3 regions of the Gilliamella sp. B3127 genome follow, and region 3 is predicted to be linked to each of the others. Evidence: riboswitches for the same ligand, from Rfam matches in the RefSeq annotation. Region 3 holds a riboswitch; each other region holds the start of a gene.

Region 1 (2,206 bases), on a different contig from region 3:
CAGACAATTGGTGGCGGGATTGGACAATCTCGACTAACTATGTTGCTTTTACAACAACATCATATTGGGCAAGTCCAAGCAAGTGTTTGGGATGATGTAACCAAGCAAAACTATCAACAACTTTTATAATTCATGCTCAGCATGTTTTATCTAAAATGGTAAAACATGCTATTTACTAGTCACTTTTATCCAATGCCATTTGCCAAAAATTTATTTCCAATTGAGTCGCTTGCTTAAATATTTGGCTTAATTGTTTAAATCGGTTTTCACTGATATTAAGTAATTGTCCTTCTATCCAAGCAATTTCTTTTTGTACTGCTTGTTGAAACTCCTTACTAGCATACATCTCAATCCAAGAGCGATATGGGTTGTTTTCGTCCCAACCTTGAATCCAATTGGCAATCATGCCATACCCAATTAAACAGGGCGCCATCGCTATGTGTATATCTAATATATCGCCGTGTAATCCTATATCAAGCACATAACGTGTATAATCGCTATTGGCTTTGGCTTCCTTTAATGTGCTTAGTTCATATTCAGATATCTGCCATTTTTTGCAATATTCAATATGCAGATCGAGTTCAACTTCAACAATGATTTTTAAACTCTCTAATGATTGACGAATTTGAGCAATGTCGTGACTTTTATATACTGCAAGTCCCCAAGCTCGGGAAAAGTTGATTAAAAAAAGATAATCTTGTTTCAGGTAGTATTGAAAACAGGTTAAGTCTAATGTGCCTTTTCCTAATTGTTGAACAAAATCATGTTGAATATAGTGTTTCCACTCGCTTGATTCAATCAGTGAGTTAAATGATGGCATAATGACTCCTTTTTGACAAATTCGCTATAAGGAGTTAAACAGATTTCTATAATAGACGTGTTTTAAACTCCCTTCGTCGGTATTAACCGAATCAGGTTCAACGGGTATAATCTCAGCCTATAGCACCCCGGTTAAACAAATTATAAAATTTATAAAATGGTTACTTAAATTTCCGTTTATTCTGCTTTTTGTTCAGTTTCCTGAGATTCTGTAGAAGTCGGCTCTGGAGTTTGAACTTTTTCTACTGGTGCCGAAGCTGGCGTTTGAACTGGAGCGTTACTAGGGCTGTAGCACTCGACGGGTTGTGGTGTGATTTCAACAGGTGTTTCAGGCTCATCTTTAACTGATTTTGATGATGGTGTACGAATATAAACAATGCTTTGTTTACCTCGATCACATGATCCAACGATTTTACCTTCAATATTTTGTTCATCTTGAGGAACAAGTTTTAATAGGAAGCTATTTTCATTAACACCGTTATTTTTAATTTTTTCGGCGATATTTGCACTAATTTCGTCACAATTGGACGCAGATGCAATAACTGGGAGACCTAATAATAACACTACTGCTAACTTTTTCATGATCTTTCCTTAAGATTATCAAGTAACTGATGCATTATAAAACGATTGTTTAAACTGTCCATATCGTTTTGAATAACGCTGCAAATAAATTTTATCAATAGATTTGAAAAAGCTAGCTTAGTATAGATTTTTTAGTTAATTCTGCTCTTGGTGTTGGTTTTCAAGTAATTTTAATTTATCTAGAACCCATGAGCGAATATCGGATAATTCGGCTTCAGATAATTGATTTACAAAGTCTCTTTTTGCGTGGAGTTGTTTGCGATCTTCTTCAGTCAAAACCACACCTTTTAAATTTAATAATACCTCTTTACGGTACATTGAGTAGATAAAATCTTTTATCAAATCATCGGAAAGATTAATATCAGCCATGGTGATTTCCTTATTTTATAAAACTCATTTGTTAATCATCAAATTTAGTTAATCTTTGTATAAATAACATTCTGATAGATTTTGAAGATGAATCCAGCCTAAAAAATAGGCTGACTTTTACTATAGTCTAATCACTATTAGATAACAATAGTAAATCGATAAATTAGATTAATCGATTAAATTATTCACTTTATTATTTGATAAGTATTTAACAAACCTGTTGATAACTCAATAACAATATAATAATTAATAAGTTATATGCAAGATTAATTTTTAATCTTCTCTGATTTCTCAATTTTTGAGTAACAATTATCTAGCCTATTTCACAAGAATTGTGATTATAAAAAAATACAGCATATATTATGCTGTATAAAGAAAATATAAGGGAGTTAAAACAAGAATTTATAAAGCAGTAATAAACGCGGTTAAACCAAAT
Region 2 (2,206 bases), on a different contig from region 3:
CAAGTTGCGAATAATTAGAGACTGAAAGCCCTATCCATTTATCTTCTCCAATTAATCTTCGTGCAACTTCGACAGGTAGATCGCTTTGTCCAACATGAACACCATCGGCATCGACAGCTAAAGCTATATCAATATGATCATTAATCAATAGTGGAACTTGAGTGTCGATTAATACTTCTTTTAAAGCTTGGGCGGCTTTATACCAATTTCTACCTGAATATTCTTGTTCTGAACGTAATTGAACGGCAGTAACACCATTTTCAACTGCAAACTTAGTGGTATTAACCATACCATTTATGCCATCACAAAGTACTGGATCAAGTACTAAATAAAGTGTTAAATCTAGTTGCTTCTTCATCAAAAATCCTTATTTGTGGTGAAAAGAGAAAGTTGGTCAATAATTGACATAGCAAAAGTACCTAGCCCTTGCTGTTTATTAGCGAATTCACCCGCTTTTTTCATCATAAAGCAGGCTGAAGCAGTAGCCTTTAAATGATCTTCAGAACTTGCAATCAATGCTGCCACAATCGCAGATAATGAACAACCAGTACCAGTTACTTGTGTTAGCGCGATATCACCCCCAACAATGCTATAAACCTGCTCACCATCTGTGACATAATCGGTCTCACCTGTTATTGCAACAATGGTTTGATATTTCTTGGCTAATAGCATTGCCGCATTTAATGCAGAATCAGTAGAATCCAGCCCATCAGGCCCTTTTGATGATGATTGTTGACCACTTAATGCTAGAATTTCTGAAGCATTTCCTCGAATAACTGTCGGTTTAAATGTTAATAATTGCTTAGCAATTTCAGTACGATATTTCAAGGCAGCTCCAACTGCGACAGGATCTAATACCCAAGGAGTTTGATTAGCTTTTGCGGCGGCTAGTAACATGCTTTTAGCGCTATGACTATTGATCGTACCAATATTAATTAACAAACCATTTGCAATGGCAACAAAGTCCTCAACTTCTTGCTCAGCTACCACCATCGCTGGTGAAGCCCCAATCGCCAAAAGAATGTTAGCGGTGTAATTTTGTACCACATCATTGGTAATACAATGGATTAAAGGTCGCTTCTGATGAACTTGCTCAATAAAAGGAATGGCATCTTGATTTGAAAATAATTTAATGACCGACATATTCTTTCCTTATCTAATAAATAATATTAAGGGAAGAATGTGTCAAAAGCGGTAATTAAGACAGAGACTTCCCTACGCTGGCATGATCCAGATCAGGTTCAACGGGTAAATTCTCAGTTTTTTGCTCTAACAAAAAACACCCCGAGTCTAAATAACAAATTTGGATAAAATTGAATCTATTATGAACTGAGTTTAAAAATTAAACAAGTTATTGTAATAATCTTTCTATATCACTAATGGCGCGTCTATCCGGTAAGAAAATTATTAAATGATCGCCATCTTCAATCATTAAATCCGTATTTACTATAATTACATCTTCACCACGAACCACGGCACCAATCGTAGCACCTGAAGGTAATTTTAAACTGTTGATATTTTTACCGACTAATTTTGAATTTTCGGCTTCACCACGAGCAACTACTTCGACAATTTCTGATTCACCTTGGCGTAATGAGACAACTTTAACTACACCCGTTTGCCTAACATGGCTTAGTAGTTCTGAAATAGTGGCATGTTGTGGTGAAATCGCGATATCAATAACACTATCGTTAATCAATTCTAAGTAGGCTTGTCGCTGGATGAGAACGATGACTTTTTTTGCCCCCATTCTTTTTGCCAGCATAGATGACATAATATTGGCTTCATCATCGCTAGTGACCGCCACAAACAGATCGGTTAACTCGACTTGCTCTTGCGATAATAATTCTTGGTCTGATGATTCACCATGTAACACGGTGGTATTAACTAACTGCTCAGCTATTAATTCAGCTTTTTCTGCATTACGTTCAATCAACTTAACTTGATAATCATTCTCTAAACGTTTAGCTAAAGCAATGGCAACGCCACCACCACCGCTAATAATAATACGTTTATAAGGTTTTTCTAGCCTTTGTAGTTCACTGGTTACTGCTTTAATATTGAGGGGAGGGGTAATAAAATAAACCATGTCTCCAGCTTCAATTAAAGTCGAACCTATTGGACGAATAAAACGATTTTGACGATAAATAGCAACAACACGCGCTTCGACATGTGGTAAATGCTCTTTAAGTTCGGATAGTTCGCT
Region 3 (2,206 bases):
CAAAGCGGGTAAAATAAAGGTAATTGGCATTATTTTTATCAGTAACTTTTTACCTTTAAAATCAATAAAGGAGAGCGCCTTAGCCATTAATATTGCTGATGCCAGCGAAAGTATTGTCGATAACAAAGCTTGATAAAAAGTGATCCAAACAATATGAAGCACATAACTATCAAGATAAATCGTCAAATTTCCTGACTCTAAGGCAAATCGCCAAATAGCAATAAGTGCCGAGCTTAAAATGATGAGTATTAAGCTCGCCGCACTCATTCCGGGTAATAACGATTTAAATTTCAACATTGGCGATACGGATCTATTTACTAATTGCCGATTGCCATTCTCGAATCCAAGCTTTTTGATGTTTTTCAATCTCTGCCGGCTCAAATTCTAACGATTTATTGACTGAATTAATTTGCGCAAAAGCATTAGGTAGATCCGTTTTGATAATCGGATACATCACATTTTTCTCAGCAAATTGGTGTTGGACTTCAGGTGTCAGCAAATAACGTAAAAATTGGCGCGCTAGGTCAATTTCTTGACTGTATTTAATAATTCCGGCTACTTCAACTTGACGATAGTGCCCTTCATCAAAAATAGCTGCTTCGTAGTGATGCTCGTTTTCATTAATGATATGTGCCACTGGCGATGTACTGTAACTAAGTACAAAATCCGCTTCGCCTTTTAAAAACATACCATAAGCTTCGCTCCAACCTTTGGTGACTGTCACCGTGTTTTTAGCGATTTGTTGCCACGCTTCTGCTGCTTTATCACCATAAACTTTTTTTACCCAAAATAGTAAACCAAGTCCTGGTGTACTGGTTCTTGGATCTTGGTAGATGATTTTCCAACCGGCTTTATTTTCAACCAGTTCATGTAAAGAATGAGGTGGATTTTTGACTTTGTTATTATTGTAGATAAAAGCAAAATAACCAAAATCATAAGGCATAAAACTATCATCCCACCAATTGGTGTTAAGATTGTCAGGTTTAGCGATTTGATGAGGAATAAGAATATTCGCTTGTTTGGCTTGCTCTAATAAATTGTTATCTAACCCTAAAATAACATCTGCATTCGTTTTATCGCCTTCAAGGCGAATACGATTTAAAACCGACACACCATCACCTAATGTCACAACCTCAAGTTGGCAATTGCACTGGGCTTCAAACCCTTTTTTGATTGCCTCACCGGGTCCCCATTGTGACATAAATGAATTATAGCTATAAACCGTCAAAGTGGGCAGTTCTGCATTGACTAATGGGCTAAAAAGTGAAAATAGAAAAATAACAGGTAGTAAAAAGTTTTTACGAAACATTTTGCCTCCAAAGAAATAGGTAAAAGACAAAAGGTTTGAGCAGATATAATAACTCAAATCCCTCCGCTGGCATTATCCAGTTCAGGTTCGACGAGTTATGTCAGTCAATCTGACACTCTCAGCCCACTAGGGCACCCCGTTGAGAACGACATTAGTTTAGAGGGTGAAGGTATAATTGTAAATAGTTACCTTCAACGGTTGCCTGCAAACTTATCTATGATTTTGGAAGAGAGTAACTGCGCTTGATCAAACTGATAGCTTTATAAAATTTCCGCTTAGCCCCATTTGTAATCGGAAAATCGATTTCTTGCTCATTTAAGGGTTGAGTGAGTTTTGCATATTCATTCAAAAAGATATTTTCACCATAATTATCATACTATTTTGTCAATTGTGAATCTGAGTTCTTGCAGATGACCTTGAGCAAACACCGAAGTTGAAAAGAGCAAAAGGATATTGATAATCAGGTAGTTAAATAAATTTCGGCACCTGTTTTCTCTTTATTTTTTTATCTATTTTATAATTGAGTTGATAGATTACATCTAAATAAAAAAATTTTCGTTTATAAAAGAATCAGCTATTTACTTGTCCTTAACTAATCCCACAGTGACAATTTATCAATTTATCAGTATTATATTGGGCATTTTATTTTAAACGATTAGGTTCAGTGTGAATATTCAACAACTATTAACACAACGTGTTTCTCAAGCAATGATTATGGCGGGTGCTGATAAAAACTGCGACGCTTTAATCAAGCAATCAGCTAAAGCCCAATTTGGTGACTACCAAGCAAATGGTATCATGTCTACCGCTAAAAAATTGGGAATGCCACCACGAGCATTAGCTGAAAAAGTTTTACAACATCTTGATATTGATGATATTGCCGATAAAATCGAGATC

Evidence for each region. Region 3 has a riboswitch for thiamine pyrophosphate ahead of thiB (thiamine ABC transporter substrate binding subunit). Riboswitches for the same ligand answer to the same signal wherever they lie in the genome.
Region 1: another riboswitch for thiamine pyrophosphate. It lies ahead of tenA (thiaminase II); the one in region 3 lies ahead of thiB (thiamine ABC transporter substrate binding subunit).
Region 2: another riboswitch for thiamine pyrophosphate. It lies ahead of thiM (hydroxyethylthiazole kinase); the one in region 3 lies ahead of thiB (thiamine ABC transporter substrate binding subunit).

The regions. Positions count from the first base shown of each region.
Region 1 is NZ_JAFNNI010000002.1:68,251-70,456, forward strand. It holds gene asnA (aspartate--ammonia ligase) at 1-129, shown strand, start outside; gene tenA (thiaminase II) at 176-820, opposite strand; TPP riboswitch at 872-960, opposite strand; gene J3U00_RS03445 (DUF1161 domain-containing protein) at 997-1,401, opposite strand; gene J3U00_RS03450 (hypothetical protein) at 1,537-1,770, opposite strand; gene J3U00_RS03455 (SemiSWEET family transporter) at 2,173-2,206, opposite strand, start outside.
Region 2 is NZ_JAFNNI010000002.1:465,092-467,297, reverse strand. It holds gene thiE (thiamine phosphate synthase) at 1-358, opposite strand, end outside; gene thiM (hydroxyethylthiazole kinase) at 358-1,143, opposite strand; TPP riboswitch at 1,196-1,297, opposite strand; gene trkA (Trk system potassium transporter TrkA) at 1,352-2,206, opposite strand, start outside.
Region 3 is NZ_JAFNNI010000001.1:485,707-487,912, reverse strand. It holds gene thiP (thiamine/thiamine pyrophosphate ABC transporter permease) at 1-297, opposite strand, end outside; gene thiB (thiamine ABC transporter substrate binding subunit) at 311-1,309, opposite strand; TPP riboswitch at 1,350-1,458, opposite strand; gene argS (arginine--tRNA ligase) at 1,976-2,206, shown strand, end outside.